2 linked regions of the Solwaraspora sp. WMMA2065 genome follow. The protein of the gene in region 2 interacts with the protein of the main gene of each other region in a pairwise test. Links are inferred from orthologs where the notes say so. Each region holds a gene or a part of one and is shown on either strand. Other genes may lie near its edges.

Region 1 (14,411 bases), 2.7 Mb from region 2 along the record:
GCCGTACGCGGGTCCGGTTTGAACACCACCGCGTTGCCCAACGCCAGCGCCGGCGCGACCGACCGGATGGACAGGATCAGCGGGAAGTTGAACGGCGCGACGACGCCGACCACCCCGACCGGCAGCCGACGCGCCAGACTCAGCCGGGGCTGGCCGGTGGCCAGGATCTCGCCGGTCGGGTGCGACGGCAGGGTGGCCGCCTCGTAGCACTCCTGGGCGGCGGTGGTGGTCTCCACCTCGGCCTTCGGCGGCACCGACCCGGCCTCGCGGATCAGCCAGCCACCGATGTCGTCGGCGTACTGCTCGAACAGCTGACCGGCCCGGCGCAGCACGGCGGCCCGCTCCAGGTAGCTGGTGGCGGCCCAGTCGCGCTGCGCCTGCGCGGCCCGGACGCAGGCCCGCGTCACGTCGTCGGCGTTGCCGACACCGACCCGACCGATCTCCTGCCGGGTGGCCGGTGACATGACGGCCATCGTGCCGCCGGCCGCCTCGGTCCAGCCGTCGCTGAAAATCATGCCGTGCCACGTCGTCGTGTCGAGTAGTGCCATGAGGAACCTCCGGCCGGTCGGGAATCCGAATCCTCCCTACCTTCCCGCACCGGCACCGGATCCACCTCAGGAACCGGCGTCACCCGTACGAGGAGTTGAGCCGCGACCGATCATCACCATGACCCCGAACACGCCACCCAGGTAGAGGAACCGGGTGCGATCAGCTCGACTATGCGGTAGCCGCCGATCCGCTCCGGCGCCACGTGACCTCCTCGGCGGACGCGAACCCAAGCCCAACCCAATTGACGGAACGTGTCCGCCAGGACGCATGACGTAATCGCGTCATAGATCGTCCCGCTACCAACCGAATGGCGTTTTCCGCCAAGTACCTACGCCCGATCCGCGCCCGCTTGTCCGCCAGCCGGGTAAGGGCGTGGCGGCCGGTGAGTCAGAGGCGGCAGGCGTGGATGTCGGTGACCAGGATGGCGCGGGCGCCCAGGTCGTACAGCTCGTCCATGATCCGGTGCACCTCGGCACGGCGGACCATGGCCTGCACCGCCACCCAGCCTTCGCGGTGCAGCGGCGAGATGGTCGGCGACTCGATGCCCGGGGTCAGCGCGGTGGCCTGTTCCAGCAGGTCGGCGCGCACGTCGTAGGCGAGCATCACGTACCGGTGGGCGACCAGGACCCCCTGCAGCCGGCGGATCAGCTGGTCGGCCTGGCCGGTGGTGGCGGTGCCGGCCGGGTGCACCAGCACCGCCGAGGAGCGCAGGATCGGCTCGCCGACGGTGACCAGGCCCGCCTGGCGCAGCGTGGCGCCGGTTTCCACCACGTCGGCGATGACGTCGGCGACGCCGAGCCGGATGGCGTTCTCGACCGCGCCGTCGAGGCGGACCACCTCGGCCTTCAGCCCGTGTTCGCCGAGGTAGCTCTCGACCACCCCGGGGTACGCGGTGGCGATGCGTCGCCCGGCGATCTGCTCCGGCACCCGGGTCAGGGTCTCCGGGCGGGCGGCGAACCGGAACGTCGCCCCGGCGAAGTCGAGGTCGAGCAGCTCCTCGGCCGGGCTGCCGGAGTCGATCAGCAGGTCCCGGCCGGTGATGCCGAGCTCCAGCTCACCGCTGCCGACGTAGGTGGCGATGTCACGGGGCCGCAGGTAGAAGAACTCGACGTCGTTGGCCTCGTCGCGGCAGACCAGGTCCTTGGGGTCGGTGCGCTGGCGGTAGCCGGCTTCGCGCAGCATGTCGGCGGCCGGTCCGGAGAGGGTGCCTTTGTTCGGTACGGCGATGCGCAGCATCTCGGTCTCGCTCCTGTCGAGGGTGTGAGGGTCACACGAGGGTGCGGGTCACGGTCGCAAGGGCGGGTCAGAGATGTCGGTAGACGTCCTCGAGCTCCAGTCCGGTGGCCAGCATCAGCACCTGCGCCTGGTAGAGCAGCTGAGAGATCTCCTCGGCGGCCCGTTGCGGCCCTTCGTGCTCGGCGGCCATCCACGCTTCGGCCGCCTCCTCGACGACCTTCTTGCCGATGGCGTGTACGCCGCGTTCCAGCGCGGCCACCGTCGACGAGCCCGGGGTCCCGGCCGCCGCCTTGGCCTGCAGCTCGGCGAACAACTCCTCGAACGTCTTCACGGTGCCCGATTGTGGCAGCCCGGCACCGGGCGGGTCGGCACCGGGTCCGCACCGGTCCACCTGCTGATCACCGTACGGTGATCGCGGCGTCGACGAGGTACCGGGGCCCTTCGTCGGCGACCATCGACTCCTCGTACGCCTCGATGGTGTAGTCGCCGGGCGGCAGGCTCAACTCGACGAACGCCTCCCCCCGGCCGGGTGCGCCCGCGTCGAGCGTGACGTACCGCCGGTGCACGACCTGTCCGCCCTGGCGGATCCGCAGCTGGGCGGTGGCCTCGTGGACGCTGCCAGCGAGGTGCACGGTGAAGGTCGACCCGACGGTGTCGCCGTGCTGCGGGTCGATCAGCCAGAGCATGGCCAGGGTGTCCAGCGCGGCCCCCTTGGTGATCTCGTCGCCGGTGTCGACGTGACCCCACAGCCGGTCCACCGGCTCGCCGTCGAGCAGCAGCCGGATCCTGGGGTCGCCGCCGGTGACGCCGGCGACGGTCCAGGCGAGCTGCTGCACCGCAGCGGCGGCCCCGGCGGCGTCGAGGTTGGCGACCCCGGCTCCGGTGATGTTGACGCCGACGATGTCGTACTGGGTCCACACGGTCGCCACCGTGGCCCCGGACGGCCACAGGGTGCGGTAGTCGGGATCGGCGAGCCGGGCGGCGGTGAGCATCTCGCCGAGCGTGGCCCGCAGTTCGGCGACGACACCGGTGTCGGTCAGCTGGAACCGGTGGAACTCGCGGTAGAGCCGCAGCCCCTCGCCGTCGGCCGTACCGACGTAGTAGACCGGCAGGGTCGACACCGGGGTGCCGGCCTGCTGTCCGGCGGCGCCGGCGGTCGGCGGACCGCCGGTCGCCGGGCCGGCGACCGGGGCGTCGCGGTCGGTCGGCTGGTCGGTCGGCCCGCCGGTCGGTGCCGCGCCGGGCGGGGCCGGGCCGGCGCTGACCGCCCCGGACGGCGGGCCGGGCTGTGACACCGGCGGCAAGCAGCCGACCACGCCGACCAGGCTGGCGGCGACGGTCGTGGCGGCGGCGCCGAGCAGCACCGCCGGCATCCGGCGCCGTCGGCGGGCGTCGATCTTGCCGCGGATCGCGGTCAGCCCGTCGGGCCGTACGTCGACCCGGTCGGCTTCGGTGTGCAGCGCCCGGCGCAGCAGGTCGGCGGTACCGGCGTCGCCGGGCAGGTTGTCGTGGTCGGTGTCCATCACAGGCCGTCCAGGCTGGTTCGCAGTGCGGCGATGCCGCGTGCGGTGTGGCTCTTCACCGCGCCTCGGCTGACCCCCATCGCGTCGGCGATCTGCGCCTCGGACAGGTCGGCGTAGTAGCGCAGCACGATCGCCTCCCGCTGGCGGGGCGGTAGGGCGCGCAGCGCGGTGATCACGTCGGCGTGGCGGAGCTGGTCGAGGGCGCCGGCTTCGGCGCTGGGTGCGTCGGGGTCGGGCCGGGCGGCGGCCAGGTGGGCTTGCACGACCCGTCGGTGCCGGATCGCCGACCGGCACCGGTTGACCACGGTGACCCGCAGGTAGCCGAGTGCCTTGTCGGCGTCGCGGAGCCGCCACCAGCGGCTGTGCAGGGCCACGTAGGCATCCTGCACGATCTCTTCCGCCATGCCCGGTTCCCGCAGCAGCAGGGTGGCGAGGCGCACCAGCGGGCGGTAGTGCGCGGCGAACAGGCGGGTGACCGCCTCGTCCGCCGCCCACGTCGTCGTCTGTGCCCGCTGTCGTGGCATCGTCCTCCCCGAGCCCAGGTCGGTGACCAGTTCGGGTGTCACGCCACTACGACGTGTCACCAGCGCATCTGGTTTACCGCGCGAGCGGCGGGAACGTGACGGGTCGGGGTACCGCGGTTCGAGAGGTCAGGTTCAGCCCACCGGTACGGCGTGGACGGCCCGCAGGGCAAGCGCGGCGTCGAGCACGGCGACCATCGACGACCAGCCCTTGTCCTCGGCCGAGCCGGGCAGCCCGGCCCGGTCGCGGGCCTGGTCGATGGTCTCGACGGTGAGCACGCCGTGCCCGACCGGGGTGGACTCGTCGAGTGACACCCGGGTCAGGCCGTCGGTGACCGACCGGCACACGTAGTCGAAGTGGGCGGTGGCGCCGCGTACCACCACGCCGAGGGCGACCACCGCGTCACAGCGCCGGGCCAGGGCCTGGGCGACGACGGGCAGTTCGACGGAGCCGGCGACCCGGACCACCTGCACGGCGGCGACGCCGCAGGCGTCGGCGGCGGCGAGCGCCCGGGTGAGCATCGCGTCGACCAGGTCGGTGTGCCAGCGGGCGGCGGCGACGCCGACGGCAAGCCCGGCGGCGTCGACGGTGGAGACTCCGGGTTCGCCGAATCCGGCCATCAGGCCCGCCCTCCGGATAGTTCGCCGACCGGGTCGAGGTCGGCCGCGCCGTCGACGCCGTCAAGGTCGGCCGGTGCTGTGCCGGCCGGCTGATCGAGTCCGTCGAGCAGGTGGCCCATCCGGTCCCGTTTGGTACGCAGGTAGCGCACGTTCTCCGGATGCGGATGGACGGTCAACGGTTCCCGCCCGACGACGTTCAGGCCGTACCCGGTCAGCCCGGACACCTTGTCCGGGTTGTTGGTGAGCAGCCGGATCGATCGGACCCCGAGGTCGTGCAGGATCTGCGCACCGGTGCCGTAGTCGCGGGCGTCGGCGGGCAGGCCGAGTTCCAGGTTGGCGTCGACAGTGTCCCGTCCCTGGTCCTGCAACTGGTAGGCGCGCAGCTTGTGGGCCAGACCGATGCCCCGGCCCTCGTGGCCGCGCAGGTAGAGCACCACGCCGCGGCCCTCGGCGACGACCCGGGCCAGGGCGGCGTCCAGCTGCGGGCCGCAGTCGCAGCGCAGCGAGCCGAAAACGTCCCCGGTGAGGCACTCGGAGTGCACCCGGACCAGCACGTCACGACCGTCGTCGAGGTCACCGTGGACCAGGGCGATGTGTTCGGCCGGGTCGTGGGCGACCCGGTAGCCGACGGCGCGGAACACCCCGTACGGCATCGGCAGCCGGGCCTGCGCGACCCGCTCGACGTGGGTCTCGTTCCGCCGCCGGTGGGCGATAAGGTCGGCGATGGTGATCAGGGTGAGCCCGTGGTCGGCGGAGAACTTCTCCAGGTCGGGCAGGCGCATCATGGTGCCGTCGTCGTTGACCAGTTCGCAGAGCACCCCGGCGGGGCGCAACCCGGCGAGCCGGGCCAGGTCCACGGCGGCCTCGGTGTGACCGGGCCGGTGCAGGACACCGCCGGCGCGGGCGCGCAGCGGCACGACGTGGCCGGGCCGGGACAGGTCGGTCGGGCCGGCGGCGGGGTCGGCGAGCAGCCGCAGGGTGTGTGCCCGGTCAACGGCGGAGATGCCGGTGCTGACGCAGTCGCGGGCGTCGACGGTGACGGTGTACGCGGTGCCCCGCCGGTCCTGGTTGGTGTGGTACATCGGCGGCAGGTCGAGCCGGTCGCACTCGGCCTCGGGCAACGGCGCGCAGATGTAGCCGGAGGTGTGGCGCACCATGAACGCGACGAGTTCGGCGGTGGCGTGTTCGGCGGCGAAGATCAGGTCGCCTTCGTTCTCCCGGTCGGCGTCGTCGACGACCACCACGGCCCGGCCGGCGGCCAGGTCGTCGAGGGCCTGTTCGACGGTGCCGAACCCGGCGGCGGTCACGGGCGGACTCCGCCGACGGACCGTGCCCCGTCCAGTTGCTTCGCCACGTACTTCGCGATCACGTCGACCTCCAGGTTGACCAGGGCCCCGACCGGTTTCCGGCCGAGGGTGGTGAGTTGCACAGTGGTGGGAATCAGCCCGACGCCGAACCAGCCGGCCGTGCCGGACCCGGTCGCGGCCGTGACCGCCGCCGTGGTGTCGCCGTCGGACACCTCCATGACGGTCAACGAGACGCCGTCGACCGCGATTGAACCTTTCTCCACGACGTACCGGTGCAGGCCGGTGGGCAGGCTGAACCGGACCTGCTCCCAGCGGTCGCCGGGGGTGCGCCCGACGACGGTGGCGACCCCGTCGACGTGGCCCTGCACCAGGTGTCCACCGAGGCGGGTGGCGAGGGTGGCGGCGCGTTCCAGGTTGACCGGGTCACCGGGCCGCAGTGTCCCCAGTGAGCTACGGTCGAAGGTCTCCTTCATCACGTCGACGACGAACCGTTGCCCGTCGACGGAGACGACGGTGAGGCAGACGCCGTTGACCGCGATGGAATCGCCGTGCCGGGCGTCGGCGGCGACCAGTGGGCCGTGGACGGTGAGCACGCCGCTGTCGCCGTGCCAGTCGAGCGGGCCGGCCTCGCCCAGCTCCTCAATGATGCCGGTGAACATCGACTCAGCCCTCTTTCTGCCGGGGTACGGCGGTGATCCGCAGGTCGGGGCCGACCTGGGTGACGTCGACGATGGTCAGGTCGATGGCGTCGGCGATGGTGTGCACTCCGGCGTCGCCGAGCGCGGCGGGGCCGGCGCCGAGCAGCCTCAGGGCGAGGTAGCCGACCACCCGGTCGACCAGGCCGGCGCGCAGGAACGCTCCGGCGAGCACCGGGCCGCCTTCCAGCAGCGCGGAGCGGATGCCCCGGTCGTAGAGGGCGGTCAGCAGGGCGGTGAGGTCGACCCGGCCGCGGTGGTCGGCGCCGACGTCCGCGGTGGTGGCGATCCAGGTGCCGGCGGCAGCGTCCCGGACCCGGGCGTCGGCCGGGGTACGCCCGGAGCTGTCCACGATCACCCGGAGCGGCTGCCGGACGGCGGGTCCGCCGGTGCCCGGGGTCCGGACGGTGAGCCGAGGGTCGTCGGCGAGTACGGTGCCGACGCCGGCGATGATCGCGTCGGCGGTGCCGCGCAGCGTGTGGACGTCGGCGCGGGCCGCCTCCGAGGTGATCCACATGCTGGTGCCGTCGGCGGCGGCGGAGCGGCCGTCGAGCGTGGCGGCGTACTTCCAGGTGATGTAGGGGCGGCGCCGACGGACGGCGGTCAGCCAGGCGATGTTGGCGTTCTCGGCCTCGGCGGCGCGCAGCCCGACCTCGACGTCGATGCCGGCGGCGCGCAGCGTCTCGGTGCCACCGGCGGCGATCGGGTTGGGGTCGGGTACGGCCAGCACGACGCGGGCGAGCCCGGCGTCGACCAGGGCGGTGGAGCAGGGTCCGGTGCGTCCGACGTGGTTGCACGGTTCGAGGGTGACGACGGCGGTGCCGCCACGGGCCCGGTCGCCGGCCTGGGCGAGGGCGGCGATCTCGGCGTGCGCCCCGCCGGCGTAGGCGTGGAAGCCTTCGCCGACGACGTGGCCGGCGGTGTCCAGCAGGACGCAGCCGACGATGGGGTTGGGGCTGACCGAGCCGAGGCCACGGACCGCGAGGTCGATGGCGCGCCGCATCGCCTCGTCTTCGGAGAGGATCGCCATGGCCGTTTCTCTTCTCCTCGCCTGCCGGGGTGCGCGGCGGGCGGGAGGTGCCGGGCCCGGTGGGGGTGGCCGGCGACAGCATGGCGGCGGCGGAACGCCTCGGCGCCCGGCCACGACGGACCGGCCCCGGGGCGCTGCACGGGTACGGCGGTGCCAGTCGGCACGCCACACCTGAGCGTCCGTTCCGCGCGCTGTCTCCCATCCGGACTGTCTGGGCCGGTCCGTGCCACGTCGGCACGGTCTGGCCCAACCGTCGGCTCCGGAGTCTCACCGGATCCACCGGGCGTCGTCTGCGACTACGACCGGGTCGCGGGCTGGCCACGGCTCGCGCCGTGGATCACCGCCGGTTCGGAATTTCACCGAGTCCCGCCAGCGCGTGGTGGGTGCTTCTCCGAGTGTTACACAGTGCACGGGGATCATCGCCAGAGACGCGACCGACCTCACAGCTGTCGGATACCCGACAGAAGGTCGGTCGTCGGCCTGTTCTGGCAGGTCAGTTGGTGGACAGCCGGCGGTCGACCGCGATGTACGAGCCGGGTTGGCTCTTGGCAACCGACTTCATCTCGTTGGCCACCGTAATGATCTCGCGGGGGTCGCTGAACCGGCGGCTGCCCGCCGACACCGCCACCCCGACCGAGAGGGTGACCAGGGCAGCCTTCTGCAGTTTGCCGCGCCGGTCCTTGACCTCCACGTAGCCGCGCCGGGCGTCGGACGGGTCGTACAGCTCGTCGGCGGCCTTCTCGAAGTCGAGGATCGCCTGCTCGATGATCGGCCGCACCTGTTCGGGCGCGCAGACCACCACGAAGTCGTCGCCGCCGATGTGGCCGAGGAACGCCGGCGGCAACCCGATCGACACCACCGCCCGGTGCATGCAGCGGGCCAACGCGGAGATGAACTCGTCGCCGCGGGCGAAGCCGTACACGTCGTTGACGCTCTTGAACCGGTCGATGTCGACGTAGCCGACGGCGTAGTCGGCGCCGCTGCGGACCCGGTCGGTGATCTCCCGGCTGACCCGGGTGTTGCCAGGCAGCCCGGTCAGCGGGGACACCTCGCGGTACTCGCGGTTGCGCCGCAGCGTGGAGCTGACCCGGGCGATCAGCTCCGAGGTGTCGAAGGGCTTGACCAGGTAGTCGTCGGCGCCGGCGGTCAGCCCGACGACCTTGTCGACGGTCATCCCCTTGGCGGTCAGCATGATGATCGGCAATGCGGCGGTCATCGGGTCGGCCCGCAGCCGCCGGGTCAGGTCCAACCCGCCGATACGGGGCATCATCAGATCGACCACGGCCAGGTCCGGGCGGTGCCGTTCGATGATCTCCAGAGCCTCCTGACCATCATGGGCGAGCATCACGTCGAAGCCGTGCAACCGCAGGTTGACCTCGACGAACCGGGCGATGTCGACATCGTCGTCGACGACAAGGATCAGGTCCGGCCGGGACTCGGCCCCTTCCGGGCTCACCACCGTGGCGCGGTCCGCTCGGCGATCTGCCGCAGTCTGCGGACCGCCTCGGCGGGGTCCTCGGCGCCGTACACGGCGGTGCCGGCGACGAACGCGTCCGCGCCGGCCGCGGCGGCCTGCTCGATGGTGTCCGCGGCGATCCCGCCGTCGACCTCAATCCGCAGCTCAAGATGGCCGCTGGCGGCGTGCCGGCGGGCGGCGCGGACCTTCTCCAGCATCTCGGGGATGAACCGCTGGCCGCCGAACCCGGCCTTGATCGTCATGACCAGCAGGGTGTCGAAGCTGGGTAGCAGCTCCAGGTAGTCCTCCACCGGGGTGTCCCGGTCGACCGCCAGGCCGGCCTTGGCCCCGGCCGACCGCAGCTCCTTGGCCAGCGCCACCGGGTCGTCGCACGCCTCGGCGTGGAAGGTGACGTTGTACGCGCCGGCGTCGGCGTAGCCCGGTGCCCAGCGGCGCGGGTCGGTGATCATCAGGTGCACGTCGAACGGTAGTGAGGTGGCCGGCAGCAGGCTCTGCACCACCGGCAACCCGATGGTCAGGTTCGGCACGAAGTGGTTGTCCATCACGTCGACGTGCAGCCAGTCCGCCGTCCCCTCGACCGCGCGGGCCTCGTCGGCCAGACGGGAGAAGTCGGCGGCCAGGATGCTGGGCGCGATGAGCGGCGCTGGTGCGGTCACCGCGCCAGTCTACGAACGTGAGCAAGCGTTCCACACCCGCCACGACGATCGCCCGCCCGACGGCGGACCCGACGGCCGACCCGCCGATGGACGGCCGACCCGGCGGTCGGCGGGCGGGTAGCCGGGGCGGTCGGCGGGGCGGTCGGCACCGGGCCCGCGACCGGGCGTCGCAGGCGGGTACGCCGGCCCAACAATCCGCGCGAATGCGTTATTGACTGCCATTTACCGACATACGCAACGGCGCCGGTGGTGGCTCGAATAGCTCCAAGATCCACCACCGGCAATGCAAAATTTCCGATTGTAGCCACGACAGCACCTTCGGTAAGGTGGCCGCCATGACCGACCCGCGTCGCGTCGACGCAGATCCGGCTGCCCGCAGCAGATCCAGGCCAGTTCCACGGCTCAGCCTGCGGGAAAATCTCGTCGGGATGCGGGCTATGCGCCGGGATCAGCTTGCATTCCTGCAGGACGCGGTCCGTAACCACGGTGACATCTTCAGGATACGTCTCGGTGGTATACCGATGGTGGTACTGACCAACCCGGAGCACATCCACCATGTCCTGGTCGACAAACACGCCAACTACGACAAGGAAAGCTTTCTCTGGCGTACGGTCCGGGCGATCCTCCGGGAAGGACTGATCGGCAACCGGGGCGACGAGACCTGGCAACGTAACCGCCGGCTGATGCAGCCGACGTTCAACCACGCCAGCGTCGCCCGCTTCGCCCCGAACATGACCGGCCTGACCGCGGACATGATCCACCGATGGGCGCCGGAGGCTGCCTCCGGTGCGCCGGTCGACGTCGTCGGACCGCTCACCGACCTGGCGCTGAAGATCGTCCTGCGGTCGCTGTTCGGCGTCGAGCCCGACGAGCGCAGCCACCAGTTCGAACGCGACTTCCTGGAAGTCAACCGCCGGCTCGGCGACTTCCTCCGGTTCCCCTTCCCGCCGCTGAGCTGGCGCACCCCGTCCCGCAACCGGATCCGTGCACTGACCCGGAAGCTGGACGGCTTCGTCCGCTACCTGATCGACACCCGCCAGCACGAGCGCGACAGCGACCACCGGGACCTGTTCAGCCTGCTACGGCACGCGGTGGACCCGGTCACCGGCACCAGGCTCACCCCGGACCAGCTCTCCAACGAGATCCTGGCGATGATCATCGCCGGGTACGAGACCACCAGCAACTCGATCTCCTGGGTGTACTACCAGTTGGCCCGCCACCCGCAGGTGCAGCAACGGGTGCACGACGAGGTCGACACCGCCCTCGACGGGCGGGTGCCGACCTTCGACGACCTGCCCCGGCTGCCGTACACCCGGATGGTCATCGACGAGACGCTGCGGCTGTTCACCCCCGCCTGGCAGACGATGCGGCGGGCGGCGACCGACGATGTGGTCGGCGGCTACCGCATCCCGCAGGGCACCGAGGTGCTGATGAACCTGCTCCTGCTGCACCGGTACCCGGACTTCTGGCCCGACCCGGACCGCTTCGACCCCGACCGCTTCACCCCGGCAGCGGTCGCCGCCCGGCCCCGGCACGTCTACCAGCCGTTCGGCAGCGGCCCGCGGCACTGCATCGGCAAACACTTCGCCCGTACCGAGCTGCACCTGATCACCGTGATGCTCGCCCAGACGTTCGCGGTCAGCCTGCCCGAGGGCGCGCCGCCGGTCGGTTTCGCACCGCTGGTCACGCTGCACCCGGCGGGCGGCATGTGGCTCCGACTGCACCGTCGCTGACCTGCACCATCGCTGACCGGTCCACCGCGTCGACCCGTGGAAAGTGAGAAGAGCATGTCCCCGCAGGTACGCAGCCGAGCCCCGGGCGGCACCCGGGAGATACCCACCGTCACGCCGGGCAGCGGCGTCGGCGGCACCTTGGCCTTCAAACGCGACCAGCTCGCCTTCCTCGGCCGGGGCGTCGACCGCTACGGCGACATTTTCCGGTTCCGGCCCCTGGGTATCCCAATGGTGCTGGTCAACCATCCCGACTACATCCGGCATGTGCTGGTCGACGAGGGCGAGAAGTACGACAAGAACGCCGTCCTGTTCAAGGTCGTCCGGCCGGTGCTGCGCAAAGGGCTCATCGCCAACCCGGACATGGATCTGTGGCGACGGCAACGGCGGATGATGGCACCGCACTTCACACCCCGTACGGTCAGCTCTTTCACCCGAAACATGACCGACGAAGCCGAACAAATGCTCGTCCGGTGGGAGCAGAATTACGGCCGGGGCGGCACCCTCGACGTCACCGACGAGATCGGCCAACTCGCCCTACGAATCGTCAACCGGTCGCTGTTCAGCGCGCAGGTCGGCGACATCGCGCAGGCCTTCGAACGGGCATTCGGCGAGGCCAACGCGATCCTCGGCGCGTTCTTCCGATTCCCGTTCCCGCCGCTGAGCGTGCCGACCCCCCGGCACCGCCGGCTGCGGGCCGCGATCGCCGACATGGACACCTTCGTGTCAACGTTCATCAACCGCCGGCTGCACGAGGAGGTGCCCACCGGCGAGGAGACCGACCTGCTCACCCTGCTGCTGCACACCGTCGACGAGACCGACGGCCAGCGGATGGACCTGGAACAGCTGCACCACGAGGTGCTCAACATCTGCATCGGCGCCTACGAGACCACCACGAACACCCTGTCCTGGGCGTTCTACCTGCTCGCCCGGCACCCAAGGGTGGAGGCGAAGCTGCACGCCGAGGTCGACTCGGTGCTCGCCGGCCGGACGCCGACCTTCGAGGACCTGCCCCGGCTGCCGTACACCCGGATGGTCGCCGACGAGACGCTGCGCATCTACTCACCGGCGTACCAGTTCATGCGCCGGGCCAGCTCGGCCGACGTGATCGACGGTTACCGGGTGCCGGCCGGCACCAACATGCTGATCAACAGCTGCCTGCTGCACCGGCACCCCGACTTCTGGGACGACCCGGAACGCTTCGACCCGGAGCGGTTCACCCCGGAGCAGGTGGCGCGGCGCCCGAAGCACGTCTACGTGCCGTTCGGCAGCGGCCACCGGATCTGCATCGGCAAACACTTCGCGCTGTCCGAGCTGGTCCTGGTGCTGGCCTCGGTGGCCCGTCGGCACCGGCTCGTACTGCCACCGGACGCACCCGAGGTGCGGCCGGAGGCGCTGATCACCCTGCACCCCAAGGGCGGGGTCCACCTCAACCTGGAGTACCGGTGACCTTCACGGACGACACGGCCAGCCACCTGAGCCTCGACCCGGTCCAGCAGACCCTCGACCGCTTCCCCTACCAGCTCAACCCGCACGTCGAACAGGCCCGCGCGCACCTGACCAGTTGGGTACGCGATACCGGACTGGTGCTGCGTGAGCAGGCCCGCGCCCGATTCGACCACGCCGACTTCGGCTGGTTCGCGTCGATGGTCTACCCGACCGCCGACGCGGCGCATGCCGAGCTGATGGCCGACTGGTTCGCCTGGCTGTTCCTGGTCGACGACCAGTTGGACGACGGTGCCGACGGACGCAGCCCGCAGCACCTCGCCGAGGTGATGGCCGCGATGCGGCGGGTGCTGTCCGCCGACGACTTCGGCGCCGCCGACGCGCGGCGCCGGGACCTGCCCCGGGCGGTGTCGTCGCTGGCCGACCTGTGGCGGCGTACCGCGCCGGACGCCACCGCCCGCTGGCGGCAACTGTTCGTACGGCACCTGGAGCAGTGCCTGACCACCGCCGCCACCTGGGAGGCCGGCAACCGGCTGTCCGGCACCGTGCCGGACGAGGCCACCTACATCGAGAAACGCCGGCACACCGGGGCGATCTACGTCTGCATGGACTTCATCGACGTCGTCGAACGAATCGACATGCCCGACGAGGTGTACGACAGCGCGCCGTTTCGCACCGCGCTCGACGCCGCCTGCAACGTGGTCTGCTGGACCAACGACATCTACTCGCTGGACAAGGAACGCGCCCTCGGCGAGGTACACAACCTGGCGTACATCGTCGGCTACCACCATGGGCTAGACCGCGACGCGGCGGTCGACCGGGTGACCCGGGCGATCGACGCCGAGACCGACCTGTACCTGGCGGCGGAGGCGCAGCTGCGGCGGACCTTCCCCGGCCGGCCGGCGGTGCTGGAGCCGTACCTGGCCGGGATGCGCAGCTGGATGCGCGGCAACGTCGACTGGTCCAGCCGGACAAAGCGCTACCAGCCGACGCCGGCGACCACCGAACCGGCGCCACAGGAGTATCTGGAGGCCACGTTGCTCGGGAGCCAGGGTTGACCGCCACGACCACCGCACAACGCGACGCCTGGGCGCGACTGGCGGCGGCGCGGACGTTGATCGAGCCGCAGCTGCGCCGCGCCGTCGACCGGCTCGCCGACCCGATCCACACCGTCGCCGGCTACCACTTCGGCTGGTACGCCGCCGACGGCAGCCCGGCCGAAGCCGGCTGGGGCAAGGGGCTGCGCGGCGGCCTGGCACTGGCCTGCGCCGAGGCGGTCGGTGCCCCGGCGGACCGGGCGGTGCCGGCGGCGGTCGCGGTGGAGCTGGTGCACAACTTCACCCTGCTGCACGACGACGTGATGGACGGCGACCGGACCCGGCGTGGCCGGCCCACCGCCGGGGCCGCGTTCGGCGACGCGCAGGCCATCCTGGCCGGTGACGCGCTGCTCGCGCTGGCCTTCGACACGGTACGCGGGCAGGCCGCCCCAGCCGCCGCCGAGCTGTGCCAGGTGCTGCTGGATCTGGTGGCCGGGCAGAGCGCCGACGTGGCGTTCGAGTCACGTACCGCCGTGGGGTTGGACGCCTGCCTGGCGATGGCGGCCGGCAAGACGGCGTCGCT
Region 2 (14,533 bases):
TCGGTCTACAAGTCGGCCGCCGACCAGGTCAGCGTGCCCCGGCCGACGACCCGGCGGATCGGCGGCGAGCCGCTGCGCGACCAGGCGCTGCTGGACTGGTGCGCCCAGCTGCTGCGCGACGTGCTCGGTGACCCGCCGACCACGGGTGTCGTACTGTCGACGGACAGTGCCCGGGTCGGTGCACCGGCCGGTAGGGGTGCGTGAGAGAGTGTCGTCCATGCAGCGTGTCCGTCGTCTGGCGTCGATCACCGTCATTGCCCTGGTCGGGGTCGCCGCACTGTCCGCCTGTCGGTCGCAGCCCGGGGTCGCCGCCTACGTCGGCGACGAGCAGTACACCGAGGAGCAGGTGACCAGCCTCATCGACGACATGGCCGACCAGCTCGGCGAGCAGGCCGACCAGCAGGGTGCCCCGCCGCTGCCGACTCGGCAGCAGGTGGTCAGCGCTCTGGTGCTCGCCGACGTCTGCGCCCAGCTCGATGCGCCGAGCGGCGCGCAGCCGGTCTCCCCGGAGCAGTTGGGTCTGCCGCCCGCATCGGAGTACGGGCAGACGGCTTCGCAGGCCTGGACCTGTATCGTCGGTCTGCAGGCCGGCGGCCAGGTGCAGCCGACCCGGGAAGAGCTGTTCGACCTGGTCGAGAAGGGCCGGGCCGCTGGGGTGATCCCGGACGAGGTCACCGACGAGGAGGCCGCCGGCCAGCTCGACGGTGAGCAGTTGCGCTCCTCGCTGGCCGCCCGCGATGCGCTCGCCGACGCGGTCGCCGAGCAGGACGTGACGGTCAACCCGCGGTACCGTCCGCTGGAGTTTCCGGTGCTCAGCTTCCAGGCGCCTCAGGGCAACGTGATCGCGGTCGGCATCCCGCTGGGCGACGGCGACTCGGGCACGGTCTCCGAACGGCAGTGAACCCCCGGATCATCCTGCTGGTCACCTCGCCCCGGCTGCCGGCCGGGCTGCTCACCGCGCAGGCCTGGGACGTCGTACGCCGGTTTCCGGTGTTCGCCGCCGCGGACAGTGAGCTGGCCGCGGCGGTCAGCGTCGCCGGTGGCGCTGTCACTGTGCCGGCACCGAAGTCGGAGTCGGTTGAGGAGACGCTGCTGGCGGCCGCCGCCGAGCACGGTACGGCGGTGTGGCTGGCCGGTCCGGCCGGTGACGAGGACCTGGCCCGCCAGCTGGGTCTGCGGCTGGCCCGCGAGCCCGCACTGGCCGAGCTGGAGCTGATGTACGGCTCCTGGGATCCGCCCGGCGCCCGGCTGCTCGACGCGGTCGAGGTGATCGACCGGCTCGTCTCACCGGGCGGCGATCCGTGGAAGCGGCAGCAGACCCACGACTCGCTGGCGCGGTATCTGCTGGAGGAGAGCTACGAGGCGTACGACGCGATCTCCGCCGGTGACCTGACGGCGCTGCGCGACGAGCTGGGTGACGTGCTGCTGCAGGTGGTGCTGCACGCCAGACTCGCCCAGGAGCTGCCGGACGGTGAACGCTGGGACGTCGACGACGTGGCCGGTGGCCTGGTGGCGAAGATGATTCGCCGCAACCCGCACGTCTTCGCCGGTGTCGCGGTGGCCGACGTCGATGAGATCATCGACAACTGGGAGCGGATCAAGGCCGCCGAGCGGGCCGCGTCGGGTGTCGCTTCCGAGGCGGGCGGCACTGCCTCACCGATGGACGGGATCGTGCTCGCCCAGCCGGCGTTGTCACTGGCCGACAAGGTGCTGCGGCGGGCTGGACGCGCTGGGGTCGACGTACCGCTGCCGCAGCCGGACGCGGCCGACCTGAAGCCGGACGGTGCGGCGGATCCGTCGACGCGGCTCGGCGCGCAGTTGCTTGCGCTGGTCGCGCAGGCCCGAGCCGACGGCCTGGACGCCGAAGGCGCGTTACGCCGGGCAGCCCTCGCGTACGCCGCCGCCGTCCGCGCCGCGGCCGGGTGACGACAGTGACCGGGTGACGGCGGTGTGGCGTGGCGTCACCGGTCGGCACCGTCACCGGTCGTCGGCTCGGATACCTCCGGGCGGAGCCGGATGCCGATCAGTTCCAGGGTGAGGAACGTGACGACGCCGAAGAAGAGCGCGATGTCGGCGACGTTGCCGATGAACCAGTCGAAGTACGCGATGAAGTCGACGACGTGGCCCTGCCCGAACGACGGCTTCCGGAACAGCCGGTCGAGCAGATGGGTGAACGCCCCACCCAGCACCAGGCCGAGCGCCGTTGCCCAGGCCCGGGAGCGGGCCCGCCACGCGAACCAGGCGGTCACGCCGACGCCTATCGCGGCGGCGATGGTGAAGATCCACGTGGTGTTCTCGCCAAAGGAGAACGCGGCACCCGGGTTGTAGATCAGTTGAATGCCGAGGGCGTCGCCGATCAGCGGGGTCCGCTCGCCCCGGGTCAGCGTCGCCTCCGCCCACATCTTCGTCAGCTGGTCGACGACGAGCACCGTGGCGGCGATGACGAAGGCGAGCCATGGGGCGCGGCGGGTCCACCGTTGCCGCCGGGGCGCGCGTGCTGCCGTACCGCCGTCGGTCGGTTCGTGGATGCTCTCGTCGGTGCCGGCCTGCTCGTTCATGATCGGTGATTCTCCCACCGCTGCCCGGAAGTGCACAGCCGCGTCGACAGGCTCTCCGGACCCACGCCCGCACCCGGCCCGGCAGGTCGGAGCACGCCACTGGCTCCGCCTGCACGACTCAAGCCTAGGTGGACGGTGCACCTGGCAGGTCGGCTGATGTTGCGAATGGCCACCAAGAGCGTGGCAAAGGGGATACCGTTGGGAGGATGTTCCGGCGGGCTTCCCGACTGCGGAGGGTTCGTGGTGTCGCAGTTGTGGTTGTGGTCCTTCGTGGTGGTCGCGCTCGGTGCCGTGCTGTACTTCGTCCGCTGGATGCGCGAGCCCAAGGGCGTCCCGGTCGCCGTGTACCTGCTCGCGATCGTCATCCTGATCTGGTCTGCCATCTGGCACTCGGTGATGGCGCTCGGCGGCGCCCTGACCACGGTCGGCGACCATGCCGTGCACTGGGGGTACTACGCCGACTGGATCGTCACCGCCCCGTTGCTCGGCTACGCGCTGGTGCTGGTCGGAACGCATGCGTCGGCCGGCAGGAGGACCGACCTGGTGGCCCTCGTGGTAGTGACCAGCGTTCCCATGATCTTCTGCGGACTGGTCGGGGACCTGGCGCTCGAACCGACCACGCGGTACCTCGCCTACGGCGTAGGCGTGCTCGCGCTCGGCGCCAACTATGCCGTGATCTGGGGGCCGCTGCGCAGAGCGGCGGCCCAGCAGCCGGACCACATGCGGACTCACTTCAACCAGTTGGCGGCGCTGCTCAGCGCCCTGTGGCTCGGCTTCACCCTGGTCTGGCTGGTGGGGCCAGCCGGTCTCGGCGTGTTCGATGAGCCCACCACGACGGCGGTGTTCGTGGTCCTGACGGTGCTGATGAAGATCGTGTGGAGCGCGTTCGACCTGGGGCGGCTGCGGTTGTTCGCCAACCGGGATGCGCTGCACGTCGTGCATTGAGTGCCGGCCGCTGGCTGCTGCGCCGTGCCGGGCGGGTCGTCGTCCCGGCGTTCGGCGCGGTGCTGCTGATCCAACTGCCGGTGCTGAGCCACCCGACATCAACGGCCGATTCCACGCTGCCGTTGCTGGTGGGGCTGTTACTCGGCCTACCCCACGGTGCCGTTGACCATCTGGTGCCGGCCTGGCTGAAACCCGCCGCCGACGAATGGCGAGCACGGGCAGGTCTACTCGTCGGGTACGTCTGCCTCGCAGTCCTCGTCTGGTGGATCTGCTACCGCGCCCCCGGTCCGGCGTTCGTCGCCTTCCTCATCCTCGCGATGGTCCATTTCGGCGCCGGTGACGAGGCGTTCCACCGGCAACGGGACGCGCGACGAACACCGACTCGGCCGTACGCCGTGCTCGCCTACGGAGCGCCGCCGGTGCTGCTGCCGCTGACGCTCTGGCCGGACCAGGTTGATCCGCTGCTGGAGAGCATCGGCGCCGGTTCGGCGTACCTCCTGAGCACCGAGGCCCGGGTGACTGCCGTAGCGCTCGCTGGCGCGGCGGTGGTCGCCACCATGGTCGACGACCTGCGGGCTGGCCGGCGCGGTGACGCCGGATACCTCGGGCTGCTGATCGCCGTGTTCGTGCTGGTGCCGCCCGCGTGGGCGTTCGGCACCTACTTCGCGGCGGGTCACTCGGTGCGGCATGTGGCCCGGCTGCTGGTGGCCGACCCCGGCAACGCTGCCACCCTGGCCGCCGGTCGGCTCGGTCCGGCAATGTGGCGGTTCGCTGCCCAGGCGGCGATCCCTACCGGGGCCGTACTGGTTGTCCTGGTGCCGTTCGCCGTCTCGGCCACGCCGGAAGTAGGGCTGTCCACTGGTTTCGCGGTGTTGGCCGGGTTAACCGCGCCGCACGCCCTGCTGGTGTTCTGGCTCGACCGGCGCGGCGTCGACTACCCGGCGGGAGGGGGGTCGGTCCGGCGAATCTCGACCCAACCCGATGGCGAGGCCGGTCGCGACGATCAGTACGCCGACGCTCTGCCCGGCCGACGGCGGTTCCCGGTCGAGCAGAGCGGCCGAGACGAGGGTGGCGACCGGCAGCACACCGATGAACATGCCGGCGCGTTCCACCCGAGCCGGCGCAGCCCGGTGAACCAGGCCAGGAACCCCACCACGGTCAGAATCACCGCCAGGTAGCCGAGCGCCGCCGCCTCGGCCGCCGTCGGTAGCCGCCAGCGGGTCGCCTCCCCGGCGACGAGCGCGGCCAGCGCGAAGATCGGCACCGCCAACCCGCAGCTGTACGCGGAGACCCGTACCGCCCCGAGCCGGTCCAGCAGGGCGGCGGCGAGCAGTGAGAACGCCACCTCGCCGGCGAGCGCCCGGTTTCGCTGTCCGCAGCCCGGCTCGGGCCGCCACCACCGGCGGCTCGGCCCGGACTGGTGCTCGGCTATGCCGCGTATTGACCGGACGAACTGGAGTCGGCGGTCCGGACACTCGCCGGGTTGCTCGACGCACAGCGTCGGTGGGATGGCCTAGGGTCGGTGGCATGGCGTCGTTCGTACCTCTGGCTGAACGCATCATCGACGCGCTGCTCGCCAGCGACCCCGCTCTGGCGTCGTCGGCCGGCGACCACCGCCACGACGACCGGCTGCCGGACCTGTCGGTCGACGGGGTCGCCGCGACCGCGACGATGCTGCTGGATGCCACCAACGCGCTCGCCGAGGTGGACGCGGACATGCTGTCCACCCAGGAGCGGGTGGACCACACCATCCTGTCGGCCATGGTCGACCGGCGGCTGTTCGAGCTGACCGAGGTGCGCTCCCGGGAGTGGAATCCGCTGGTCTACAACCCGGGGGCGCTACTGCACGGGCTGATCGCCCGCCCGTTCGCGCCGGCCGCGCAGCGGCTGACCAGCCTGGCCGGGCGGCTCGGCGCCGTACCGGACGTGCTGGCCACCGCCCGCGAGACGCTGCGCGGCGTGCCGGCTATCCACGCCGAGACCGCCGCCGGCCAGTTCGCCGGTACCGCCGCGCTGGTTCGCGACCAGGTGCCGGGGCTGCTGGCCGAGGAGCCGGGGCTGCGGGACAAGGTCGAGCCGCTGGCGGCCGAGGCGGCGTTCGCGTTGGACGAGTTCGCCGGCTGGCTTCGCGACAGCCTGGACCGCGACGTCGACCGGCGGGATCCGCGGCTGGGCCGGCGGCTGTGGGAGGCCCAGCTGTGGCACACCCTGGACACCGAGCTGACTGCCGCCGACGTACTGGACCGGGCCTGGGCGAACCTGGAGCGGGTGACCGGTGAGATCCGGGTGGCGGCGGCCGAGCTGACCGGTGGGCCGGCCACCGACGAGACGGTACGCACCGCGCTGGCCCGGTTGGCCGCCGAGCATCCGGACGACTCGTCCATCGTGTCGCTGGCGCAGACCGCGATGCGGGAGACAACCGAGTTCGTCGCCGCTCACGATCTGGTGTCGATGGTGGACGACCGGTGCGTCATTCAGGAGATGCCGGAGTTCGCCCGGGGCGTCGCGGTGGCCTACTGCGACCCGCCGGGGGTGCTGGAGCGGGCCGATGTACCGACGTTCTACTGCATCGCACCGACGCCGGCGGGCTGGCCGGCCGGGCGGGTCGAGTCGTTCTACCGTGAGTACAACGACCACATGGTGCGCAACCTGACCGTGCACGAGGCGATGCCGGGGCACTTCCTGCAGTTGGCGCACGCCCGCCGGTTCCTCGGCACCACCCGGGTGCGGGCGGTCGGCCGGTCCGGGCCGTTCGTCGAAGGCTGGGCGGTGTACGCCGAGGAGATGATGGTCGACGCCGGTTTCGGCGGCCTGCCGGTACGGTTGCAGCAGTTGAAGATGCAGCTGCGGATGACCATCAACGCGATCCTGGACCAGTTGACGCACTGCGCGGAGCTGCCGCAGGCCGAGGCGATGGCGTTGATGACCGGCCGCGGCTTCCAGGAGGAGGGCGAGGCGGCCGGCAAGTGGCGGCGGGCGCTGCTGACCTCCACCCAGCTGTCCACGTACTTCGTGGGCTACGCCGAGGTGGCGCAGGTGGCGACGGCGCGGCCGGCCGGCGTACCGGCGCGGCAGTGGCACGACGCGATGCTGGCGCACGGCTCGCCGCCGCCGCGGCACCTGCCGGCGCTACTGCCGGTCTGACCTGCCGGCGCGCTGGTGTTCGATCAGCCAGCGGGAGATCGAGTACGCCGCCGGCAGTTCGGTCGGCAGATCGTCCAGGGCGAACCAGCGGGCCTCGGCGATTTCCCGGCCGTCGACGACCGGTTCGGCGTCCGGCGCGGCGCGGGCGGTGAAACCGGCGAGCACCACGCCGGGTCCGGACATCGCCCACGGCTGGCTGCCGAAGTAGTCCACCTTGTGCACGTCGAGGCCGACCTCCTCGGCGACCTCGCGGTGCACCGCCTCCTCCAGCGTCTCGCCGGCCTCGACGAAGCCGGCGACCAGGGCCCAGACGGCGGTTGGCCCGTAGGTGTGCCGGACCAGCAGCAACTCGTCACCGTCGGGGCCGGGACTGCGGGTGACCGAGGCCAGCACGGCAGGGGAGAGCTGCATCGGTACGTACAGGTCGCAGCCGGGGCAGCGGCGGGCATGCTCGCCGGGCACCTCGACCAGTTCTGTGGCGCAGGCTCCGCAGAACCGGTGGGTACGCCGCCAGGTGATCACCTGCAGGGCACGTCCGGCGAGCGCGGCGAGTGGCTCACCCAGCTCGCCGGCCATCGCCGGCCAGCTCCGCCAACCGCCGAGCTGGTCGTCGACGGCGGGCAGGCCGGCTGCCCACACCCGGGTGCCGTCCAGACTGCCCAGCGGCACCCACTCGGTGCCGGCCGGTAGATCGGCCACCGACGGTAGTCCGCCGTCGGCTCCGACCAGCAGCCGGCGGCCGGCCACCACCAGACACGGATCGGCCGGGTCGGCGCCCTGGCCCACCCGGGCATCGGGTACGAATCGGCTGGGCGGGGCCGGGTCGGCCACGGACGGCCCGCTACGCCGGGCTGGGTCGACGGTCGACGGACCGGGCTCCGTGGGGGAGCGTGAAGGCGGTCTCGTCGGCAGTGTCACTGTACCGGCTTATCGCGAATTCAACGGTCTGTCCATCGACCACCCCGGTGAAGCTGCCCAGCGCGCCTTCGGTGGTGACACACACGTCGAACCGGGACACCGCCGCCCCCTGCACCTGGCTGACCTGCACACAGGTGGCGTGTCTGCCGGCGATCGTGGTGTCGTTCTGGCTCACCACGGCCGCCGGATCCAACGCGGTGGCGTTGAGCAGCGTGATCACCACCGGTGGGGTCACCAGGCCGCCGGCGTTGGCGTCGGTGAACAGCTCCGGATCCGGTTGGGCGGAAGGGGGCGGCCCGCTGGTCAGGGTGCAGACCGGCGGGGAGTCGTCGGTGTCACACTCGGTGGTGGTCTCGTCGGTGACGATCAGCTTGCCGCCCGGGTAGACGTACGCGGTACGTTGCGGGGTCTGCGCCTGCACGATGCTGGCACTGGCCCCGCCGACCAGCTGGTACTCGGCCGAGTAGGTCAACGCCCTGGCTCCGTCGAGTCGGGCGGCCAGCTCGTTGACCAGGTCGGCCGGCTGGATGGTCTGGCCGGCGTCGGCGATGGTCTGACAGCCGGCGACCAGCAGCAGCGTGCCGGCGGTGGTGGCCGCTGCGGCGCGGCGGAACCGGTTCTCCGTTGCACGCATGGTGACAGGGTGACCGATCCTGTCCACCCGCCGCAAACCGATTGCCATCAATGTCAGTAAATGGGATCGATGCCGGATCCGGGTGGTTCCCGACGTGTACATCCCGCGTTTCGGAAGCCAGCGCCCGCAGCGTCACCGTCGCCCGATACGCTGCCACCGGAACGGTCGGCCGCACCGTCGCGGCCTTGCGGGACTTGATCACGAGGAGCGACACAGTGGCTACCATCGAGGGAATCGTCGCCAGGGAGATTCTCGATTCGCGCGGCAATCCGACCGTCGAGGTCGAAATCGGGCTCGACGACGGCACCATCGCCCGCGCCGCAGTGCCGTCCGGCGCGTCCACCGGAGCCTTCGAGGCGATCGAGCTGCGTGACGGCGACGAGAACCGCTACTCCGGCAAGGGCGTCGAGCAGGCGGTGGCCAACATCGAGGAGCGCATCGTCGACCAGTTGGTCGGTTTCGAGGCGAGCGAGCAGCGGCTGATCGACCAGAAGATGCTGGATCTGGACGGCACCGCGGACAAGTCCGGGCTGGGCGCGAACGCCATTCTCGGCGTTTCCCTGGCGGTCGCGAAGGCCGCCGCGAACAGCGCCGAGCTGAGCCTGTTCCGGTACCTCGGCGGGCCGAACGCCCACCTGTTGCCGGTGCCGATGATGAACATCCTCAACGGTGGCGCGCACGCCGACTCCAACGTCGATGTGCAGGAGTTCATGATCGCCCCGATCGGCGCGCCGACCTTCCGGGAAGCGCTGCGCTGCGGTGCCGAGGTTTACCACAAGCTCAAGTCGGTGCTGAAGAAGAAGGGCCTGGCCACCGGCCTCGGTGACGAAGGTGGCTTCGCTCCGGACCTGCCCACCAACGCCGCCGCGCTGGATCTGATCGCCGAGGCGGTCGGTGCCGCCGGCTACCAGCTCGGCACCGACATAGTGCTGGCGCTCGACGTCGCCGCCACCGAGTTCCACCGCGACGGCGCGTACGTCTTCGAAGGCGCCGGCAAGACCTCCGACGAGATGGTCGCCTACTACACCAAGCTGGTCGGCGAGTACCCGATCGTGTCGATCGAGGACCCGCTGGGCGAGGACGACTGGGCCGGCTGGTCGGCGATGACCGCCGCGCTCGGCGACCGGATCCAGATCGTCGGCGACGATCTGTTCGTCACCAACCCGGAGCGGATCGCCCGGGGCATCGCCGAGCAGGCGGCGAACGCCGTACTGGTCAAGGTCAACCAGATCGGCTCGCTGACCGAGACGTTCGACGCGGTCGAGCTGGCCCACCGCAGCGGATTCCGCTGCATGATGAGCCACCGGTCCGGCGAGACCGAGGACACCACGATCGCCGACCTCGCGGTGGCCACCGGCTGCGGCCAGATCAAGACCGGCGCCCCGGCCCGCTCCGAGCGGGTGGCCAAGTACAACCAGCTGCTGCGGATCGAGGAGGAGCTGGCCGACGCGGCGCGCTACGCCGGGGCCGGCGCGTTCCCGAGGTACCGTTCCGCCTAGCGTCCCGCCGGTTCGACCGGCCCGGTCCTGGTGACCGGGCCCGGTCCGACCGGTTCCGGCGCGCCGGCGGTTCGACCAGCCGCCGGCGCACCGGAACCGGTCCCGTACAGCCAACCGCCCGGGGAGGGGTGTGACGACGGTGCCGCAACGGCGCACACCGAGTGGTCAGGGCCCGGCCCGCCGGCCGGGACAGCCCGGCCGGTCCGGCTCGCGCGGGCCACTGCGACTCGCCGGCCGGGACACCGGTTCCGACAGCGGGTCCCGGGCCGACCAGCGTAACCGGGCGACCCGGTCGGCCGGTGCCGACCGGTCCGCCGCACCCCGATCCGGCGTGCCCCGGTCCGCTGCGGGCCGCACCGGTGACCCGGGTCGCCCGGCCAGCCGCCCGGCCGCTGGTCGCCGGGTGTCCGGCGGCCCGGTCAAGCGGACCACCGCGCCGCAGCCCAACCGGTTCACCGGCCGGGCCACTGTGCTGCTGGTGGTGCTGGTCGCCCTGGCGCTGGCGTACACCTATCCGGTGCGGGTCTACCTGGCCCAGCAGTCCGACATCGCCCGCATCGAGCAGGCCCAGCAGGCTCAGCGCGAGCGGATCGCCGAGCTCAACGCGCAGGCCGAGCGCTGGCAGGACCCGGACTTCATCCGGATCGAAGCGAAGCGCCGGTTCTACATGGTCTATCCGGGCGAGGTCCCGCTGCTGGTGCTGCACGATCCGGACGGTGCCGCCCGCGACTCGGGCGAGCCGGTCGAGCCGGCCGGCGGGCGCGACGGCCCGGCCGGCCCGTGGTACGACACGCTCTGGTCGAGCGTGCAGGCCGCCGACGCGGAGGGCATCTCCCGGTGAGCGAAGCAGCGAATGGAGGCGACGGCACCGTGCCCGACCGGGCCACCCGCGAAGCAGCCGACGAACACGATCTCGCGGCGGTCGCCGCGCAGCTCGGCCGGCCGCCCCGCGGCACCAGGGCGGTCGCCCACCGTTGCCCGTGCCAGCTGCCCGACGTGGTCGAGACGGTGCCCCGGCTCGCCGACGGCACGCCGTTCCCGACCCTGTTCTACCTCACCTGCCCCCGGGCGACCGCGGCCTGCAGCCGGCTCGAATCGGCCGGACTGATGCGCGAGTACGCCGCCGAACTGGCCGAGGATCCGCAGTTCGCCGCCGACTACCGGGCGGCGCACGAGGACTACCTGACCCGGCGGGAGGCGATCGGCCACGTCCCGGAGATCGCCGGAGTGTCGGCCGGCGGCATGCCGGGCCGGGTCAAGTGCCTGCACGTCCACCTGGGTCACGCGCTCGCAGTCGGCCCCGGCGTCAACCCGATCGGCGACCGGGTGCGGGAGCTGATCGGCCCCTGGTGGGCCGGCGGCCCCTGCGTACCGCCGCCGGAGTCGGACTAGGTGACCGGCGTGACGGATCCCGGATTCGATGCCGGGCTGGTCGTCCGCCGGGCCCGGACCCGCGACGTACGGGGTATCCGCCGGCTGATCGACCTGTACAGCCCGGACCGTCGACTGCTCAGCAAAGCCACGGTCACGCTGTTCGAGGACGTGCAGGAGTTCTGGGTCGCCGAACGGCCAGCGGACGGGGCGATCGTCGGCTGCGGCGCGCTGCACGTGATGTGGGAGGACTTGGCGGAGATCCGTACCGTCGCGGTCGACCCGCAGTGCCGGGGCCGGCGGATCGGGCACCGGATCGTGACGGAGCTGCTCGCCGTCGCCCGTCAGCTGGGGGTGGCGCGGGTGTTCGTGCTCACCTTCGAGACCAGGTTCTTCGCCAGCTTCGGCTTCGTCGAGATCGACGGGGCTCCGGTGCCGGCCCAGGTCTACGAGCAACTGCTGCGTTCGTACGACGAAGGCGTCGCCGAGTTCCTCGGGTTGGAGCGGGTCAAACCGAATACGCTCGGCAACTCCCGGATGCTGCTGCACCTGCGGTGACGTGCGACGTACCCGGGCCCGACGGTGTCGGCCGCCGGCCCGGCAGCGGCTGCGCACCCGGTACGGTGTCCGGTGTGGCGACACGGGTGGCGGGCATCGACTGTGGCACCAACGCGGTCCGGTTGCTGATCGCGGACCTGCCGGACCTGCGGCAGCCAGCAGAATCCGGGACCGGCTCGGCCCCGGAAGCCGGCTCGCCGGCTGGGTCGGTCGCCGCGCCGCTGACCGACGTGGTCCGCCGGATGGAGATTGTCCGGCTCGGGGAAGGCGTCGACCGGACCCGCCGGCTCGCCCCGGCGGCCATCGAACGGACCCGGCAGGCTCTCACCGGGTACGCCGCCGAGCTGGCCGAGCACGGTGTCGAGCGGGTTCGGATGTGCGCCACCTCGGCCAGCCGCGACGCCGACAACGCCGACGAGTTCGTGGCAATGGTGCAGGCCACCCTCGGAGTGACCCCGGAGGTGGTGACCGGCGACGAGGAGGCCCGGCTCACCTTTGCCGGGGCGGTCGGTGGGCTGGCGGCCACCGCGCCGGCACCGTATCTGGTGGTGGACATCGGCGGCGGGTCCAGCGAGTTCGTCGTCGGCGCTGACACGGTGCACCGGGCGGTGTCGGTGGACGTCGGCTGCGTACGGATGACCGAGCGGCACCTGCGCGCCGATCCGCCGACCGCCGCCCAGATCGCCGCCGCCGAACGCGACATCGCGGCGGCGGTTGACCAGGCGTTGTCGGTGGTGCTGGGGCCGGACCGGTCCGGCCCGCCGCCGACGCTGGTCGGGCTCGCCGGGTCGGTGACCACGGTGGCCGGGATCGCGCTGCGGCTGGACAGCTACCGGGCGGACAGGCTGCACCACGCCCGGATCAGCTACGACCAGGTGGCCGAGGTGACCGCCGACCTGCTGGCCATGCCGGTCGGGCAGCGGCTGCGGATCCCGGTGATGCACCCGGGCCGGGCCGACGTGATCGCCGCCGGTGCCCTGGTGCTGCGGATCGTGATGGAACGCGCCGACGTGTCGTCGGTGGTGGCCAGTGAGCACGACATCCTGGACGGGATCTGTCTGAGTTTGCGGTGACCAGCAGACGTACCGTAGCTCACCAAGAGGCGTACGCCACCCTCCGCGCGCCTTCCCCGGCCCCACGGCTCGTGTCAGGCTACCCGGACACGTGCCCCACTGCGCGCCAGCCAACGATGACTGACCGACAGGAGGACCCCCATGGGCGAGATGGTGAGCTACCGCAGCAACGGCGGGACCAGCGAGGGATACCTGGCCCTGCCGCCGGCATCCGGGGGTGGCGGCGCGGCGGGCGCCGCACCTGCGGTCATTGTGATCCAGGAATGGTGGGGGCTGGTGCCGCACATCACCACGGTCGCCGACCGGCTCGCCGAGGCGGGGTTCGTGGCCCTCGCCCCTGACCTCTACCACGGCGTACAGGCGACCGAGCCGGATGACGCCCGCCGGCTGCTGATGGGCCTGGCGATGGACCAGGCGGCCAAGGACATCGCGGGCGCCGCCGAGTACCTCGCCGGCCGGGCCGAGTCGGCGGGCGACACCGTAGGTACAGTCGGCTTCTGCGCCGGCGGCAGCCTGGCGCTCTGGTCGGCCACGCTGGCCGGGCGGATCGTCGCCACCGCCGGGTTCTACCCGGCGTTGCCGTGGGAGCGGATGCGTCCCGACTGGGCGGGCTACGCCGGCAAGTCGGCGATGATCCACTGCTCGGAGCAGGACGGCACCTCCGCCGCCGACGGGATCCAGCAGGCCAAGGGCTACATCGAGGCGGCCGGCGGCGGCTGCGTGGTCTACGACTACCCTGGCACTCGGCACGCGTTCTTCAACGACGACCGGCCGGAGTCGTACGACGACGACGCGTCGACGCGTGCCTGGGCGCGGACCCTGGAGATGTTCCGGACCCGACTCGGCTGACGCCGCGGCCGGCCGGTCGCGGTCTCGCGGTACGTCGTCCGCTGGCGACCGACGTCGGAAGGAGCCGTGGTGACCGGTACCGCAGCCGACGTGACCAGCGCAGCCGAGGTGATCAGCGCCAGCGCGGCCGACGTGACCAGCGCGGCGGCGCGGGTGCCGGACCTGCCGACGCTGGACCACGCGATTGCCGGCTGCCGGGCCTGCCCGAACCTGGTCGCCTGGCGGGAAGAGGTCGCCGCGACGAAGCGCGCGGCGTTTCGGGACCAGACCTACTGGGGCCGTCCGGTACCCGGATTCGGGCCGCCGGACGCCCGGATCGCGATCCTCGGGCTGGCACCGGCGGCGCACGGCGGCAACCGCACCGGCCGGGTCTTCACCGGCGACCGCTCCGGCGACGTGCTGTTCGCCGCACTGCACCGCGCCGGGCTGGCCAACCAGCCGACCAGCGTCGCCGTCGATGACGGTCTGCGGCTGTCGGACACCCGGGTGGTGGCCGCTGTCCGCTGCGCCCCGCCGGCGAACCGCCCCACCCCGGCCGAACGGGACACCTGCGCGCCCTGGCTGCACCGGGAGATCGCCCTGCTGAAACCGACGCTGCGGGTGGTGGTCGCGCTCGGCGCGTTCGCCTGGGCGGCCTGGTGGCCGGCGATGACCGGGGTGTACGGGCGACGACCGCCCACACCCCGGCCGGCGTTCGGCCATGGGGCACACTGGTCGGGCGGCGGGGCGGTGCCCGACGTGCTGGGCTGCTACCACGTCAGCCAGCAGAACACGTTCACCGGACGGCTCACGCCCGCCATGCTCGACGAGGTGTTCACCGAGGTGAATCGCCTGGCGGGGCGGAATTGACCGGGCCGAGACGACCACTGGAGGACCCGAGGGGGCACCCGCCGGCAATGGATTCCGCGGCTATCCGCAGGCTGTGGCCACTCGCCGCCGTCGCCGTACTGCTCGCGCTGACCGCGGTCGCGGCGGCGAACTCCA

What was found.
Region 1: the proteins of eno (region 2) and rpe interact in binary tests that used the Escherichia coli proteins (3 or more experiments, as listed by UniProt). The link is inferred for Solwaraspora sp. WMMA2065 from one-to-one orthologs.

Annotation. Positions count from the first base shown.
Region 1 is NZ_CP128361.1:1,113,510-1,127,920, reverse strand. The notes cover bases 7,776-10,547. They hold rpe (ribulose-phosphate 3-epimerase), read right to left. Parts: upstream 9,616-10,547; coding sequence 8,935-9,615; downstream 7,776-8,934. Other genes in these bases: O7610_RS05155 (cytochrome P450), read left to right, coding at 9,951-10,547; O7610_RS05160 (hypothetical protein), read left to right, coding at 9,633-9,830; O7610_RS05170 (GGDEF domain-containing response regulator), read right to left, coding at 7,976-8,941. In the rest of the region: O7610_RS05215 (benzaldehyde dehydrogenase), read right to left, coding at 1-548; hisG (ATP phosphoribosyltransferase), read right to left, coding at 937-1,785; O7610_RS05205 (phosphoribosyl-ATP diphosphatase), read right to left, coding at 1,853-2,116; O7610_RS05200 (Gmad2 immunoglobulin-like domain-containing protein), read right to left, coding at 2,184-3,308; O7610_RS05195 (SigE family RNA polymerase sigma factor), read right to left, coding at 3,308-3,874; ribH (6,7-dimethyl-8-ribityllumazine synthase), read right to left, coding at 3,965-4,450; O7610_RS05185 (bifunctional 3,4-dihydroxy-2-butanone-4-phosphate synthase/GTP cyclohydrolase II), read right to left, coding at 4,450-5,757; O7610_RS05180 (riboflavin synthase), read right to left, coding at 5,754-6,416; bifunctional diaminohydroxyphosphoribosylaminopyrimidine deaminase/5-amino-6-(5-phosphoribosylamino)uracil reductase RibD, read right to left, coding at 6,421-7,482; more of O7610_RS05155, read left to right, coding at 10,548-11,348; O7610_RS05150 (cytochrome P450), read left to right, coding at 11,403-12,794; O7610_RS05145 (terpene synthase family protein), read left to right, coding at 12,791-13,849; O7610_RS05140 (polyprenyl synthetase family protein), read left to right, coding at 13,846-14,411. UniProt on the Escherichia coli protein: Catalyzes the reversible epimerization of D-ribulose 5-phosphate to D-xylulose 5-phosphate.
Region 2 is NZ_CP128361.1:3,827,053-3,841,585, reverse strand. What follows is about bases 7,663-10,556. They hold eno (phosphopyruvate hydratase), read left to right. Parts: upstream 7,663-8,414; coding sequence 8,415-9,698; downstream 9,699-10,556. Other genes in these bases: O7610_RS17385 (DUF501 domain-containing protein), read left to right, coding at 10,536-10,556; O7610_RS17390 (septum formation initiator family protein), read left to right, coding at 9,838-10,539; O7610_RS17400 (hypothetical protein), read right to left, coding at 7,663-8,199. In the rest of the region: mfd (transcription-repair coupling factor), read left to right, coding at 1-204; O7610_RS17435 (hypothetical protein), read left to right, coding at 218-901; O7610_RS17430 (nucleoside triphosphate pyrophosphohydrolase), read left to right, coding at 898-1,926; O7610_RS17425 (signal peptidase II), read right to left, coding at 1,962-2,558; O7610_RS17420 (bacteriorhodopsin), read left to right, coding at 2,802-3,503; O7610_RS17415 (Brp/Blh family beta-carotene 15,15'-dioxygenase), read left to right, coding at 3,500-4,681; O7610_RS17410 (DUF885 domain-containing protein), read left to right, coding at 5,031-6,647; nudC (NAD(+) diphosphatase), read right to left, coding at 6,633-7,478; more of O7610_RS17400, read right to left, coding at 7,489-7,662; more of O7610_RS17385, read left to right, coding at 10,557-11,090; O7610_RS17380 (amino-acid N-acetyltransferase), read left to right, coding at 11,100-11,627; O7610_RS17375 (Ppx/GppA phosphatase family protein), read left to right, coding at 11,714-12,700; O7610_RS17370 (dienelactone hydrolase family protein), read left to right, coding at 12,842-13,549; O7610_RS17365 (uracil-DNA glycosylase), read left to right, coding at 13,658-14,398; O7610_RS17360 (DUF4129 domain-containing protein), read left to right, coding at 14,446-14,533. UniProt on the Escherichia coli protein: Catalyzes the reversible conversion of 2-phosphoglycerate (2-PG) into phosphoenolpyruvate (PEP). It is essential for the degradation of carbohydrates via glycolysis.